DNA from 3 places in the Neobacillus sp. B4I6 genome. Region 2 is predicted to be linked to each of the others. Evidence: a T-box and tRNA genes for the amino acid it is inferred to sense, from the RefSeq annotation. Region 2 holds a T-box; the other regions hold tRNA genes.
The links. A T-box is a leader RNA that pairs with one kind of tRNA and senses whether it is charged. The one in region 2 lies ahead of argS (arginine--tRNA ligase), so its partner is inferred to be a tRNA-Arg.
Positions count from the first base shown of each region.

Region 1: it has a tRNA-Arg gene. The T-box ahead of argS (arginine--tRNA ligase) is inferred to sense a tRNA for this amino acid. The anticodon was not compared.
Region 3: it has a tRNA-Arg gene. The T-box ahead of argS (arginine--tRNA ligase) is inferred to sense a tRNA for this amino acid. The anticodon was not compared.

Region 1 is NZ_JBNPWB010000002.1:360,173-365,809, forward strand. Features, by position in the region: gene rph (ribonuclease PH) at 1-399, shown strand, start outside; gene QF028_RS03565 (XTP/dITP diphosphatase) at 413-1,021, shown strand; gene QF028_RS03570 (metallophosphoesterase family protein) at 1,021-1,536, shown strand; tRNA gene QF028_RS03575 (tRNA-Arg) at 1,647-1,720, shown strand; gene QF028_RS03580 (tetratricopeptide repeat protein) at 1,822-2,871, shown strand; gene tig (trigger factor) at 3,030-4,307, shown strand; gene clpX (ATP-dependent protease ATP-binding subunit ClpX) at 4,706-5,637, shown strand, end outside.
Region 2 is NZ_JBNPWB010000002.1:4,999,936-5,005,572, forward strand. Features, by position in the region: gene QF028_RS26820 (APC family permease) at 1-548, opposite strand, end outside; gene QF028_RS26825 (DinB family protein) at 810-1,280, opposite strand; gene argS (arginine--tRNA ligase) at 1,344-3,038, opposite strand; T-box leader at 3,092-3,303, opposite strand; gene QF028_RS26835 (alpha/beta-type small acid-soluble spore protein) at 3,407-3,664, shown strand; gene QF028_RS26840 (hypothetical protein) at 3,849-4,124, shown strand; gene QF028_RS26845 (TetR/AcrR family transcriptional regulator) at 4,198-4,770, opposite strand; gene QF028_RS26850 (ABC transporter permease) at 4,899-5,637, opposite strand, start outside.
Region 3 is NZ_JBNPWB010000002.1:6,175,366-6,181,002, reverse strand. Features, by position in the region: gene gap (type I glyceraldehyde-3-phosphate dehydrogenase) at 53-1,060, opposite strand; gene QF028_RS32555 (sugar-binding transcriptional regulator) at 1,113-2,135, opposite strand; gene QF028_RS32550 (glutaredoxin family protein) at 2,264-2,545, opposite strand; gene rpoN (RNA polymerase factor sigma-54) at 2,542-3,864, opposite strand; tRNA gene QF028_RS32540 (tRNA-Arg) at 4,182-4,253, opposite strand; gene clpP (ATP-dependent Clp endopeptidase proteolytic subunit ClpP) at 4,457-5,068, shown strand; gene QF028_RS32530 (HPr family phosphocarrier protein) at 5,160-5,417, opposite strand; gene whiA (DNA-binding protein WhiA) at 5,562-5,637, opposite strand, start outside.

The DNA of each region.
Region 1 (5,637 bases), 4.6 Mb from region 2:
CAAGCGGATGGCGGGACACGAACAGCCTCGATCACCGGTGCATTTGTGGCGATGACCCTCGCTTTAAATTCTTTAGCAGAGAAAAAGTCGTTTGCAAGGTTTCCGATTACGGATTATTTAGCGGCAACAAGTGTGGGGATTTTACAAAATGACCAAACTGTTCTTGACTTAAATTATGCAGAGGATTCTAAGGCACAGGTCGATATGAATGTAGTCATGACTGGAAATGGCGAATTTGTTGAACTGCAGGGAACGGGCGAGGAATCAACATTCTCCTACGAGCAGCTTCAAGGTCTGCTTAGTGCTGCTCAAACTGGGCTTATGGACCTATTTGAACGACAAAAAGAGGCTCTAGGTGAAGAGATTACCCGAAAAATAGAATCACGAAGACAAAAATAAGGGGCGGTTATGAGTGAAAGAAGTTATTATTGCGACGAAAAATCCTGGAAAGGCGCGGGAATTTGAGCATATCTTTGCATCAAGAGGGATCGAAGTCCGAACCTTGCTTGATTTTCCTGAAATCCCGGACGTAGACGAAACGGGTACGACCTTTGAAGAAAATGCGATCTTGAAGGCGGAGGCTGTCTCCCAAGAACTTGGGAAAATGGTGATTGGCGACGATTCTGGCCTGATGGTGGACGCGCTTGAAGGAAGACCAGGAATCTATTCAGCACGCTATGCTGGGGAACCAAAAAATGACCAGAACAATACAAAAAAAGTCCTGTCAGAATTAAAAGGACTTCCAGATGAAAAGCGATCCGCACGATTCTACTGTGCTTTAGCTGTCGCCGTTCCAGGTCAAGAAACCATAACAGTGTCAGGCACCTGTGAAGGTCGTATTCTTGAAGAACAAAGAGGTACCAATGGATTTGGTTATGATCCTGTTTTTTATGTGCCTGAGAAAGGTCTAGCCATGGCCGAATTATCATCAGAAGAAAAAAATAAAATCAGCCACCGTGCGAATGCGTTGAAGAAGCTCGATGTGGTCTTGGATTCTATTTTAGAAAGAGCGGAGAAGTAATGAGCAAGATTTTAGTGGTTAGTGATAGCCATGGGTTGACGAAGGAACTCCAATTGTTAAGAGAAAGGCATTCTGAAGATGTTGATTTAATGATTCATTGTGGCGATTCGGAATTGATGCCTGATGATCAAGCGATATCTGGATATATAACGGTAAGGGGTAATTGTGATTTCGGCAGCGGATATCCGTTGGAGACGATAGCCGAGGCGGCGGGGAAGAAATTCTTCATTACCCATGGGCATCTTTATTCAGTAAAATCTTCTTTGATGAATATTAAATATAAAGCACAGGAAGTAAACGCCGATATCGTCTGTTTTGGCCACTCGCATGTCCTTGGTGCGGAAGTGATCGATGGTACCTTATTTTTAAATCCAGGCAGCATTCGTTTGCCAAGGGAACGCTTAGAAAAAACCTATGTTATTCTTGATTTGCAGGATGAGAAAGTTAAAATGTCAGTGTTTGAAGCGGATGGACGGGAAATTTTTGAGCTTGCTCGTGAATTTACCCTTCAATAAATGAGAGGGAGATTTCCTCTCCCTTTTATTTTTTAAAAAAAATAATCGAAAGTCTGTTGACTTTTTGATATTACGGTAATATAATAAATCTTGTCTTAAACAACTTATATGTCCCAGTAGCTCAGCTGGATAGAGCAACGCCCTTCTAAGGCGTGGGTCGGGAGTTCGAATCTCTCCTGGGACGCTATACTACATGGTAGAAAAAAACTCACTTTTATAAGTGAGTTTTTTTTGCCTTCTATTTATGCTAAACTATGTTCCAAGACTATCATAAGGGCGGATTTTATGAAAAAACGGGAACCTGTGAAAAGAATAGATAATGTGATCTTTTTTCCCGGACTTGAAAAAAGATTAACTGACAAAGGTCTGGAAAACCTTGAAAAGAAAAAATTTAACGAAGCGATAAACCTTTTGGAAGAAGCCAGAGAACATGATCCTGACAATGACGAAATATTGATTGGTTTGGTTCTGGCTTATTTTGAAGCATCTTCTTTTCAAAAAGCAAAAGCACTTGCCAAAGAAATGCTTCATAAAGGAATTGGGGACTATTTGCAAATGGTTGATCTCTATTTGACTGTCCTGATCCAGCTTCATGAATACCAGGAAATTGTAGCAACAATTGAAGTCTTATTAGAAGAAAAAGAGATTCCGCCTGAAAAACATGACCACTTTTTAACCATCCTGCAATTCAGCCGTAGAATGGCAGAAAACCGTCAACCAGACCCAGACACAGAAACAGAATCAATTACATATGACATCACCCCAGAGGAAACAAACGTTCATGAACTAAACCTTTTTTCGATTGATAATCTAAACGAACAAATGCTCCTCGTTTCGAGCTTGGCTGAGAAAAACATTCGCCCCTACCTCCCTGAGATTGCCGAATATTTGGCAGCAGAAGCAGGACATCCATTCCTTAAAACAATCCTGTTATCTCTTTTAAAAGAACAGGAAATTGATAGAGAATTATCTGTCATGAAATTTGAGATGGAGAAAAAAGTTATTCCAACACATCTTCCAGAAGTTAGGGAAGAACCAAGATTGAAAGAGGTAAAGGCTTTATTAGAGGCTCAATTGGAAAGTGAAGACCCCGTTCTTTTTGAAAACAGCTTCAGAATGGCAGAGCGAAATTTTTTTATAAGCTATCCTTTCGAATTGCAGCCGAAAAGCACTGCTGCTTGGGCTGCAGCCTTTCACCACTTGGCCGAATATTACCTAGGTATGGACATAAAGATACATCACTTGTCCGGAGAATATGAAGTTCCGGTGGAGGAAATAGAAGAAGCTATCGCGATGATTGAGGTAATTGAGAAAATTTCTTATCCTAATATATAGGCTTCGCTGTTGAAAGAAAACAAACCTATGTTATAATGTAGTGGTTGCATTGTGTAAAAAACACATTTAAAAGAAGGATAATAGCTTGATGGACAAGTTATTTCCAAACTCAAATTCGTTACGAATGATATGAGAATAGATTGTTGGAGGGAAAATGTATGTCAGCAAAATGGGAAAAACTAGAAGGTAACCGCGGCGTTCTTACGGTTGAAGTAAGTGCGGAAAAAGTAAATGAAGGACTAACTGCGGCTTTTAACAAAGTTGTTAAGCAAGTAAATGTTCCAGGCTTCCGTAAAGGAAAAATGCCTCGTCCAATGTTTGAAAAGCGTTTTGGTGTAGAATCACTTTATCAAGATGCATTAGATATTCTTCTTCCAGAAGCATACGGAAGTGCAATTGACGAAACAGGCATCGAGCCAATCGACCGTCCAGATATCGACATCGAGCAAATGGAAAAAGGCAAAGAACTTATCTTCAAAGCTACTGTTCAAGTAAAACCTGAAGTAACATTAGGCGAATACAAAGGCTTAGAAGTAGAAGCACTCGATACAAACGTTACTGACGAAGACGTTGCTAACGAACTAAAAACTCTTCAAGAGCGTCAAGCTGAGCTTGTAGTTAAAGAAGAAGGCACAATTGAAAATGGTGATACTGTTGTTCTAGATTTCGAAGGGTTCGTTGATGGCGAAGCGTTCGAAGGTGGAAAAGCTGAAAACCATTCACTTGAAATTGGTTCAGGATCATTCATCCCTGGCTTTGAAGAGCAATTAGTAGGTTTAGCTACTGGCGAATCCAAAGACGTGGAAGTTACATTCCCTGAAGAATATCATGCAGCTGAGCTTGCTGGTAAACCTGCAGTATTCAAAGTAACGATTCATGAGATTAAAGGTAAAGAACTTCCTGCATTAGATGACGAGTTTGCTAAAGATGTGGATGATGAAGTTGAAACATTAGACGCACTTAAAGAGAAAATCAAAACTCGTTTAGAAAACAGCAAAAAGCACGAAGCGGAGCATCATTTACGTGATACAGTTGTTGAAAAAGCTGCTGCAAATGCAGAAGTGGAAATTCCAGATGTAATGATCAACAGCGAAGTAAATCGTATGCTTCAAGAATTCGAACAACGCTTACAAATGCAAGGTATGAACCTTGAACTTTACTTCCAATTCTCAGGTCAAGACGAAAATGCTTTACGTGAGCAAATGAAAGAAGAAGCTGTAATTCGCGTTCGTACGAACTTAACATTAGAAGCGATTGCTAAGGCTGAAAACCTTGAAGTAACTGAAGAAGAAGTTGATGCAGAACTTGAGAACATGGCTGGAATGTACAACATGACCGTTGATAGCATTAAACAAGCATTAGGCGGACTTGAAGGTATCAAATCAGACCTTAAACTTAAAAAAGCAGTTGACTTTATTGTTGAAAACAAGAAGTAATGTTTAAAATATTGCAAGGCACGATTTGAATCGTGCCTTGTTTTATACATTTTTTCAATTACATATTATAATAAGAAGTGGGAACATTTTTAACAATGGGCAGGAAAACAAGTTAGACATAGCGAATAAACAATAAATAATTTCCAGACAGGTTTGAGATTTATTTTCCTCATAATGGTTAAGATTAATGAGTACATAAGTTTTTAAAATGAATCACACCTAACAAAATGAGAGTTCTGAAAAACATATTTACCCTAAGCTTTTTATTTCCAGTCCATTGGCTTTATGTGTTACAATGCAACATACATACTATTCAATTATTAGAAAAAGACTCGAATTTTGGTTGTGTGATTCGCAAGTTACAATAGGGTTTTAACACGTTTTAAGGGGTGAAAGGATTGTTTAAATTTAATGATGAAAAAGGACAATTAAAGTGTTCCTTCTGTGGTAAAACGCAGGACCAAGTTCGTAAACTGGTTGCCGGGCCAGGAGTTTACATATGTGACGAATGTATTGAACTTTGCACCGAAATCGTTGAGGAAGAACTTGGAACGGAAGAAGAAGTAGAATTTAAAGATGTACCAAAGCCAAAAGAAATTTGTGAAATTCTTGATGAATATGTTATTGGTCAAGATCAAGCAAAGAAGTCTCTTTCTGTTGCAGTTTACAATCACTATAAGCGCATCAATTCTAATAGCAAAATAGATGATGTTGAGCTTGCAAAGAGTAATATTTGTATGATTGGACCAACAGGAAGCGGTAAAACTTTACTAGCCCAAACACTGGCACGTATTCTGAATGTACCTTTTGCGATTGCAGATGCAACTTCCCTTACCGAAGCTGGATATGTTGGGGAAGATGTTGAGAACATTTTATTAAAATTAATTCAATCTGCTGATTATGATGTTGAAAAGGCAGAAAAAGGAATTATTTATATTGATGAAATTGATAAAATCGCACGAAAATCCGAAAATCCTTCGATTACAAGGGATGTTTCTGGTGAAGGTGTTCAACAAGCATTATTAAAAATTCTTGAAGGTACGGTTGCAAGTGTTCCACCACAAGGGGGAAGAAAACACCCGCATCAAGAATTTATCCAAATCGATACAACGAATATTTTATTTATCTGCGGCGGAGCATTTGACGGGATTGAACCGATTATTAAGCGTCGTTTAGGCCAAAAAGTTATTGGTTTTGGTTCAGATATTAAGCAGCAGGAAGTGGGACAGAAAGAACTTCTTTCCAAAGTATTACCTGAAGACTTATTACGCTTTGGATTAATTCCTGAATTTATCGGACGTCTTCCTGTAATCGCAAGTCTTGAGCAATT
Region 2 (5,637 bases):
ATGAACAGGGCAACAACAAACAAATAGACCGGATAAGCTAAGATTGACGCTGATTCTGTTAAACCGCGAAGATTGAGAATTGTAATCAGAACTACCAGAACACACGCAATCCCAACGGTATGCGCATGTAAGGCTGGAAAAGCTGACGTAATCGCATCCGTACCAGCAGAAACACTTACTGCCACCGTTAATATGTAATCGACTAAAAGGGATCCCCCGGCAATTAATCCTGCTTTCTCACCGATGTTCTCTTTCGAAACAATATAGGCCCCACCGCCATGAGGATAGGAATAGATAATTTGTCGATAGGAAAGGATTAGAGCCGCTAATAGAAATAATACACCAACTGCAATCGGAACAGAATACCAATAGGCGATTACGCTTACGGTTGCTAACACGATTAGGATTTGTTCAGTCCCGTATGCTACAGATGATAAGGCATCGGAAGAAAGAATGGCTAAAGCCTTGAAAATGTTTAATTTTTGTTCGCCTAGTGCCGTTGATTTTAACGGCCGGCCGATTAAGAATCTCTTAAAAGAAGAGAGCACCTGACTCACCCACCACATTAGAAGTAGAATTACCGATTGATTTTAACACAAGACAGTAGTTAATATGAAGTGTTTTCTTTTGACGAAGTACCAAATATTTCATGTAACTATCCATTAAAAATAGTATTATTACTTAGTCTTATCCTAAATAGCACGATTATGAAGAAAATTATTATTTAAGAACATATAAAATTTACAATTACCACTAACAAAAAAGCATGGAGACATTATTAAGTCTCCATGCTTTTACAGTAGCTTTTTTCAAAAAACTATTTTACCTCCATTAATGACACGTTTCATTGCCTGTATTTGGCCTAAATGAATACTCTCATGGAAAATCGCAAAATTTGTTAGTTCACCAAACGTTTCCTGACCAAGGAATAGTGTTTTTAGCCTTTGGTTAAAACTCTCCGCTGGAATTTCTTTAATCCTTGACACTTGTTCTTGCAGCTGCACAATTAATTCCTGTACCGAAGGAACATCTCCCTGCCAAGCAGCAGGACTAGTCCTCGAGGCAAATAGCTCCATATAGTTTGCTGGCAGCTGGGTTGATTTTTTCGGGAAGCCAAACATAAATTGCTCGGCAACAGTTAAGACATGGCCAACATGCCAGTGGATAGTATTGTTAAACCCTTCCGGCTGAACATCAGCAATCCCATCTTCTAGTGCATCAACACTTTTAACAAACCTATCCCTTGCTAACTCATAATGCTTAAATATTAATTCACTCATTTTGTTTTCCCTCCCATTCGATTACATAGCTATAGTTTAATTGATTTTTGCCTTGTCTGGAAACTACATTTCAACCGGAGCTTCTAATCCTAATAAACGTAATCCTTCTTTCAAAACTTCCGTTACTGCATAGACAAGCGCTAACCGTGCCTGCTGTTCTGGAGTGTCTTCAAGGATTTTTACCTCTGCATAATATTTATTGAAGGCTTGTGCTAAGTCAATAATATATTTAGCCACCTGGGATGGGTCGAAGTTGATGCAGGCTCTTTTAATGGCTGGTGAAAATTCCATTAAGAGGCGGGTTACCTTCCACTCCTTCTCCCAAGTATTTTCGTAGGATACGGCACCCAACTCCGCATTTACATTCGCCTTTCGTAAAATAGAACATGCCCTTGCATAAGTATATTGCACATAAGGGCCTGTTTCTCCTTCAAAACGAAGCATTTCCTCTAACGAAAATTCAATATCGTTCATTCGATTGTTCTTTAAGTCATGAAAAATTACCGCTCCAACGCCTACTTGTTTGGCCACATTATCTTTGTTTTGAAGGTTAGGATTCTTCTCTTCAATATTATGCCTAGCCATCGCAATCGATTCATTTAAAACTTCCTCTAATAAGACAACCTTGCCTTTGCGCGTGGACATTTTCTTTCCATCTTTTAGCATCAATCCGAATGGAATATGATGCATTTGTTTTGACCAATCGTAGCCCATCTTTGCTAACACAGCCATTAACTGTTTGAAGTGGAGGCTTTGTTCATGGCCAACCACATATAGGGATTGGACAAATTGGTATTCCTCCTGGCGATAAAGAGCCGCCGCTAAATCTCGGGTCGCATACAGCGTTGCCCCATCAGATTTTTTGATCAGGCATGGCGGCAGCTGTACTTCGGTGAGCTCGACCACCTGTGCCTGCTCGGATTCGACCAATAGCTGTTTTTCTTCAAGAAGCTTGACGACACGGTCCATTTTGTCATTATAAAAGGCTTCGCCGGCAAAAGAGTCAAATTCAACATTCATTAACTGGTATATTCGCGAAAACTCTTTTAATGACTCATCACGAAACCATTTCCAGAGTTTTAATGCTTGTTCGTCTCCTTCTTCTAGCCTTTTAAACCAGCTGCGCCCTTGGTCTTCAAGGCTTGGATTCGTCTCCGCTTCTTTGTGAAATTTTATATACAGGGTTAATAGCTCTTTAATCGGATTCTGCTTGACCTTTTCGGCATCTCCCCATAATTGATAGGCAGTGATCAGCTTCCCGAACTGTGTCCCCCAGTCACCGAGATGATTGATTTTAATCGGCTTGTAACCACATTTCTCGACAATTAATGCGAGCGAGTTGCCAATCACCGTTGAGCGCAAATGCCCCATTGAAAAGGGTTTAGCAATATTAGGGGAGGACATGTCCATGGTGACAGCACCGCCATTCCCAAACGTAAGCGCACCATACTTCCCTTTTTGCGAGATGATTTCATTCACTACTTTTTCAGAAGCCGTCTTTTTGTTTAGGAAGAAATTAAGATAGGCTCCAACCACTTCTACTTTTTCAAAAATGGGAGAGTTAATCTTCTTACTTAACTCCTCAGCAATTAGATTGGGGGATTTTCTCTTTAGCTTCGCTAGTGTAAAACAAGGAAAGGCTAAATCACCGAGCTCCTGATTCTTAGGTTTTTCAATCATCAGTTCCAGATTTGTTTGTGAAATCTCTTGGTCCAGTAAATCATGTAAAATGGCAGCAAGCTCCTGCTTAAAATTCATCTTTAATACCTCCTTTTATCTCTAAAAAAAAACAAAAAACTCCCGTCTCTATTAAAAGAGACGAGAGTTCATAATCCCGCGGTACCACTCTAATTGTTCAAAAGAACCAGCTTTCCTTTGTAACGGAGGATCCTCCGGCATACCCTACTCAAGTTCAGGTACACATCTCAAAAGTGCGCTTCATTATCTGTTCTGTTTCAGGCTCCCACCACCCCTGAATCGCTGGTACATCATAGATAACTACTCTCTTTATCATTGATTTTATCCAAATTTATTACTCGTATTATACTGGATTAAAATGGATTTTTCCAGTGATTGTTGATTATTTTTTACATTCAGGTAATCCTACAACTAAAGGAGGGATTTTTATGGCGAGAAGAAGAAATAAAATCCTTGTCCCCGAGGCGCGCAATGGCCTGGATGCGTTGAAAGCAAAGGTCGCGAATACCGGGAACCCTGAGGATGCAAAATTTGAAGCAGCAGAAGAAGTGGGTGTTCCATTGAACAAGGGATATAACGGACAGCTTACATCTGAGCAAGCCGGAAAGGTAGGCGGCAGGCTGGGCGGCAGCATGGTCCGCGAGTTGGTCAAAATGGCACAAGAAAACTTAGCAAAGAAAAAGTAATGCGCGGGGCCTAATTTGTTAGGTCTCCTTTAATTTTTAGGCTGTGTTACAGGGCATTGTTAATTTTATAGCCAAGTTGATTGGAGCGGAAATCAACAGCCAAGTTTAAAAAAGTAATTTTTTTAAAAAAAGTTTGACAATTTTGTGACAATTGATAGAATATTCTTACAAGGAGTTGATAGTGATGCAGGAAAAACACTTAAAGAGTATATTTACATTTAAGAAAACAGCAATCTTTGGAAGCGTTCTAGGGCTCATTCTTATTTTGTTAGGTCAATTTGTAAACGGTTACAATACGACTTATTTCTTAACTGCACTAGGATTTGGAATACTTGCCGGTTCCGTCGTCAATTACCTTTTTGGAACATTTTTAAGTTTAATGGAAGAACTCACTGGAAGCCGTAATAAGAAGTTGCCGAAAATTGCCACTGCTTCAAAAAATATTTATCTTTTAAAATAAGAAATCGGTAGCGCCACCTAGTGACGCACCGATTAGTTAAAAGACTTGTATTGAGGTACACACAAGTCTTTTTCTATGTGGACAAGCCTTTTACTAAAAATACTTTCATGATTTCCGCGATTTGTTCCGAGCTCAGCGGCTGATGATTTCTTTCCCAGTCTGAAACTAAGGCAATATACATTTTTAAAAGAAGAAAGCTGGTAATTTCGGTGTCGTTCGGTGGGATTGCCCCTTTCGTGATAGCCGTGTCAATCTTCTGCTTCAAATAGGCAATGATTTCATCCTCAACGTGCTGCAGCATTTCCGAAACCGCTAGAGTCCCCATTTCCGCTTCCTCTTGGACCAGTTTAATCATCAGTTGGTGCTGAGCGCGAAACTCTAATAAACGATAAAGTGCCCGATGCACGTTTTCTGTGAAGGGTAACTCTGGTTTGATGACGGATTCTGCCTCAGCAATCATTTCTTTGACCAAAGTGGAAATAATCTCTTCGAATAATTCTTCTTTATTTTTAAAAAAAGTATAAATCGTCCCTTTGCCAACATTGGCCAGCTTTGCGACTTGATCCATTGTTGTTGCTTTATAGCCAAATAATGAAAAAGACTTTGTTGCCGCTTCTACAATCATCTTTCTTCTATCTGTTGCCATGTCCACACCCCTACTGACCATTTCAGTTTTCCAGTCATTTACTTAAATATACCATAAGATAGGTTTCGTTTCCAAATAGGTTAAAAGTAAAGCCGAGTTCCGGATTAGATAAGAACTCGGCTTTTGATTTAGGAACCTGTGGAGCGATAATGTTTTACACCAAACTGCCAGACAAGGAGACACGGGAGGATAAACAAGCTGCCAGCTGCCGGGATCAGCATATATAGGAGGTCGTTCCCACTGTTCTTTCCAAGAATATAAAGAAGCGGCAAGTAATTCACGGTTCCAAACGGGATCACAAAGGTAAAAAAACGGGCTACCCACTTTTGATAAATATTTAATGGGTATTGCGCCATTTCTCTCCCGCCATCGGTAAATATATTAACCACCTCAAGACCTTCAATCGTCCAAAAACACAGGGTGGCCGCCAAGATGTAGATGCCTGTAAAAATAAGCACACCGCTAGCGATCATCAACAAGAGGGTGGCTGCTTTTACTACACTCCATTCAATGTTGAGATTGGTCAGTGCCCAGACTAAAACAATTGCACTTTGAAGGAGCCGGCCAAATCTCGTAAACTCGAATTTGGACCCGAGTACTTGAATAAACGTACTGCGAGGGCGAACGAGTAATCGATCAAATTCACCATTCCGAACCAAGCTGGAAAAAGCATCAAAACCGCGGGCAAAGCATTCACTCAGCGCAAACGCCATATGAATGATGCCGAAGCAAAGTGCTACTTCAAAGAATTGCCATCCTTTTATTTGGCCAAACCGTTCGAATAGAAAGTAAAGACCTGCAAAGATCGAAAAAGGAATAAAAAATTGGCCCAGCGTTAATAGCCAAAACGATGTCCGGTATTGCATT
Region 3 (5,637 bases), 1.2 Mb from region 2:
GTAATGTTCAACTTCTTATGATTGAAAACCAATCATCGTCCGTTCCGATATATTAAAGTCCTTTTTGTGCAAGGTAGTCAACAAGGTCAACAACGCGGTTAGAGTAACCAACTTCGTTATCGTACCAAGATAATACTTTTACCATGTTGCCTTCAAGAACCATTGTTGATAATGCATCGATTGTCGAAGAAACTTTAGCTCCGTTGTAATCAGTAGAAACTAATGGAAGTTCGCTGTATGCTAGAATACCTTTTAATGGGCCTTCAGCAGCTGCTTTTAATGCAGAGTTAACTTCATCAGCTGTTACTTCTCTGTCTAATTCTGCTACTAAGTCAACTACAGAAACGTTCGGTGTTGGCACGCGAATAGCCATACCGTTTAATTTACCCTTAAGTTCTGGTAAAACAAGCGCAACTGCTTTTGCAGCACCAGTTGAAGTTGGAATCATGTTTTCAGCTGCTGCACGTGCACGACGGTAGTCTTTGTGCGGCAAGTCAAGAATTTGTTGGTCATTTGTGTATGAGTGAATAGTTGTCATCATACCGCGTTTGATTCCAAAAGTATCATTTAATACTTTTGCAAACGGAGCTAGACAGTTTGTAGTACAAGAAGCGTTTGAAATAACATGGTGGTTATTTGCATCATATTTGTCTTCGTTAACACCCATTACGATTGTGATATCTTCGTTAGATGCTGGTGCAGAGATAATTACTTTTTTAGCGCCTGCTTCAAGATGTTTCGCAGCATCTTCACGTTTTGTGAAACGGCCAGTTGATTCAACAACTACGTCCACGCCAAGATCGCCCCAGCCTAATTGTGCAGGATCGCGTTCTGCAAGAACTTTCACTTTGTGTCCGCCAACTACTAGGTATTCGCCATCAACAGTAACATCTTCTTGTAGAGTCCCGTGAACAGTGTCATATTTTAGAAGATGTGCAAGCATATTTGCATCAGTTAAGTCATTAATTGCAACGATTTCCACATTGCTATTTCCTAAAGCCGCACGAAATACGTTACGACCGATACGTCCAAATCCATTAATACCAACTTTTACTGACATGATAAATTTCCTCCTTTAATTGGGTAAGGATGTTTTTTATTTTAAAAAGGATTTACCCTTTTAATAACTTTCTAGCTGCACCTTCATCTGTGATTAAAATCGTCGATGCTGGTGCTTGTTTTAAGTATGCCTTGATGGCCTTAGCCTTGGAATTCCCGCCTGCAACCGCGATGACATTAGGAATGCCAACCAGATCTTCTAACTGCAGGCCAATCGTTAATACCTTGTGAACAATTTCGCCTTGTTCATTAAAATAATAGCCAAAAGCTTCACCCACAGCTTTGCTGCTTTCAAGCATACTTAGAATCTCAGGATTGGTTTTTCGCCGTTCAGCCATTGTGATAGCATCTCCAATTCCATGAAGAACCATGCTAGCTGATTTAATTAGTTTTAATACTTCATGAATGTCAGGTTCTCTGATAAGCGATTCGTAGATATCTGTACTGACCTGATCAGGAACATAGAACACTCGATGTTTGGATTGGGTGTTTCTGGACATAATCGAACAAATCGTATTTGCCTGATTTTGAACATCCTCGCCTACTCCGCCTCTTGCTGGTACAAACAGTAATTCCTTTTGGGTAATCTCTGGTGATAGTCTTTCTGCGATAGCAGCCATCGTTGAACCGCCAGTTACAGCAATGATATTTTTTCCGCTGAGAAGCTTTTTCATGCAAATAGCACTTGCCTTGCCAAGCTCACCTTTCACCATGGGCGATTCATCACTATCGCCAGGTACAATGACGACCTTTTTAATGCCCAGCTTGTGCTTCAATTCCAACTCCATCACATCAATACCCTTTAACTCACGCATAAAGCCTTCCAAGTCTTCAAGCAAATTTTTCCCTTCAGGTGTTAAACTCATTCCCACATTATTTGTGTAGATTAAATTTTGCTCCCTTAGGAAATCAACTTCACCGCGAAGGACTCTTTCGGTATACCCGAGACTGACTGCTAAACTCCGTCTTCCTACCGGCTGCATAAAACCAATGTACCTTAGGATAGAATATCTCTTCTGTAGGACCTGCAGAAGGTCGGGTAATAATCTTTTTTGGATATCGATTAATGACTGCATGAATCTCATGCTCCTTTATTATATGTAGTTGGTCTCAAAATGTCCACCATAGACATATTATGTCCCGCTACATTCAAAAAAAATCACCCCTGCTACATTTTTCATTGTAACAGGAGTGAAAATCTATTTCAACTATTAAAATTGGCTTTTTTTTCATGCAAACGGTTACTTATGTCAAATTTGTTAATTACACCGAATCCTGCTTCTACTCCGTCAATATAAACAACTGGGATCATTAAACCATATTGTTCGGTTAATTCATCACTGGATTCAATATCAATTTCTTCTAATGTAAACTCCGAGTCTTTGTTTAGCTCCAGAAGTGTAGACTTTGCCTTGTCACATAGCGGGCAGCTTCTCCTTGTATATAATGTGATTGTTGTTTGATCCATCATTTTTGTTCCTTTCATTCAAACCTTTTTCTTTTCGAAGAGGAGGGAATTCCCAATTGATCCCGGTACTTAGCAATCGTCCTTCTTGAAACCACCATACCTTCCTCTATTTTTAAATGTTCGACAATTTCTTGATCAGAAAGCGGTTTTTGTTTATTCTCTTTTTCTATTAAAGTCGCAATTTTCTTCTTTACCTGTGTGGAAGATGTATTTTCATCATCCGAAACGGTTTGTATGGTACTTGTAAAAAATGTTTTCAACGCGAACGTCCCAATCGGTGTTTGCACATACTTTTCCCGGACTGCTCGGCTGACGGTGGATTCATGGATATCAAGTTCTCCAGCAACTTCCTTCATCGTCATCGGCACTAAGTATTGTGACCCTTTTTGGAAAAATGAAGCCTGTTTTTCAATGATTTTTGCTACAACCCTTGTCAGCGTCTCTTTACGCTGTTCAATGCTTTTTTGGATCCACTGGTAATCCTGGAGTTTATCCTGTAGAAAGCGGCTTACCTGTTGGTCTTGGTCTTTGAATTTATGATAATACTGCTCATTGAGGCTAATCCTTGGCAGCGATTCATCAGACATCCGTACGGTTAGTCCCTCGCTTGATTGCTCAACGATTGCATCTGGGATAATATAAGTGGTTGCTTCTTTTCCTAAAATGGCCCCAGGCTTAGGATTCAATGTTTGAATTTGATCGTAAACATCTTGTATATCCTTAAGGGTTACCTTTAGTTCTTTAGCAATTTTCTTCCACTTCTTTTCGGCGAATGGAATGAAATGATCGCCGATTATGTTTTGCGCTAGTTCGTTATCTGGATTTAGATAATAAATTTGCATCAATAGGCACTCTTGAAGGTTCCTTGCCCCGATGCCTGCTGGCTCCAGTGTTTGGATAATGGCCAAGCATTCTTCAACTGAATCTTCCATTACCCTTAGGTTTTGGGCGATTTCGCTAAGGTCCCCAAGAAAGTAACCGTTTTCATCTAAATTTTGGATAAGATGGCGTATTACACTTAATTGTTCCACCGATAGGTTCGTTATTTTTAATTGAGACAGTAAATAATCTTCAAGCGAAAATGGTTTGTCAGCTATTTGATCAATCCAGTCCTTTTCCGCTTTTTGGTGTTTGCGACGATTACGGTCAATGAGCGGATTCATTGGCTTGATATTGCCATTTTCAACCTGCAATAGGGGATTTTCAAGTGCCTTATCTTCTAAAAAAGCAGTTAACTCATGGGCAGAGTACTGCAACAATGCAATGGCCTGCGATAGCTCCTGTGTCATCGCCAATTTTAATGTTTGCTGCTGCCATAAACCGGCCTTCAAGTTCATTCGTATCCCCCCTGTTTTCTATTTTACACGAAAGAGGGAATTTCGGGTATTAGAAAATGATATTCGAGGATGGAAGTAAGCCTTTTTGAGGAATAAAGCTAAGTGGTTTTTGGATGAAGTTTTGTTTGTGTCCCGATTTCCGGTGGATTTGTGCCGATTTTCCATTTTATGAGCCATTTTGGAAAGGTTTTGTGCCATTTCGAGCATGTTTTGTGCCATTTTGGAAGGGTTTTATGCAATTAACCTTTTATTGGAAAACCTGAACTCTTTTTCAAAATAAAAAGCCTCCTGTTTTAAAAAACAGGAGGCTTTCATGATGCGCTCGGCGAGAATCGAACTCACATTTTAAGCTTCGGAGGCTTACGTGCTATCCGTTGCACCACGAGCGCTAAATTGTTGCGACTTACATATTATATGCCAGGTTCCGTCACATTGCAAGCAAAGAATTGTTTAAAATAGTCAGAAATGGTTATGCTGAATTAGGGAAAGTTGTCGAACATTTTTAAAGAGGTATTGTTTGACCTTTATTGACCATCAGTGTATGATAACTATACATATTACTTTTATCTTTACAATCAAAGGAGGAAGAAAAATGAATTTGATCCCTACAGTTATTGAACAAACAAACCGGGGCGAGCGTGCTTATGACATTTATTCCCGTCTGTTAAAAGACCGGATTATTATGCTTGGTAGTGCGATCGATGACCATGTGGCTAACAGCATTGTTGCACAATTATTATTCCTTGAAGCGGATAACCCTGAAAAAGATATTTCTTTATATATCAACAGCCCAGGCGGCAGCATCACCGCAGGTATGGCTATTTTTGATACAATGCAATTCATCAAACCAAAGGTACAAACTATTTGTATCGGTATGGCTGCATCCATGGGTGCATTCTTACTGGCAGCAGGTGAAAAAGGCAAGCGTTATGCGCTTCCAAATGCTGAAGTCATGATTCACCAGCCACTAGGCGGTGCACAAGGACAAGCAACTGAAATCGAAATTGCTGCAAAGCGTATCCTTTTCCTTCGCGAAAAATTAAATGGAATTTTAGCAGAACGGACTGGACAGTCGCTTGAAGTAATCAGCAAAGATACAGACCGCGACAACTTCATGACAGCAGAACGTGCAAAAGAATATGGTCTAATCGACCATATCATCACTCGTAATTTAATCGAAGATGAGAAAAATAAAAACAAATAAGTACAAAGAAGCAATCGGCATCCAGCCGGTTGCTTTTTTTTGCTAATAACCAAAAAAGGCCGGTTCCAATTGGCTCCGGTCCTCTTTCAGATCAATGTTCTTTTTGGATAAAATCAGCTAACGCTTCAATAGCAGATGCTTCATCATCGCCATCTGCTACTATATCAATCATGACACCTGAGCCAACAGCCAAGCTCATTAAGCCCATTATGCTCTTTGCATTTACTTTCTTGCCATCCTTCTCAAGGAAAATATCTGCAGAAAATCGGTTGGCTTCCTGAACAAAAAGAGCCGCAGGTCGTGCTTGAAGACCCGTTTTTAATTTTACTTCCACTTGTTTCACTAACATTACACAATTCCTCCTCATGGTTTTTTTACTCTATTTTTCTTGGAGCTTTGTACATAATTATTATCTTCAGGTAAGTCTTCACTCGATACATGTTATGTCTTTCACATGTTATCTTATACCTATGTTATTGTACTATAGGATAATCTACTCTCGAGTAACCATATCCCCTGCACGCAATTTCTCAGCAATCGCATCAATTTTTCTCAAGCGATGATTAATC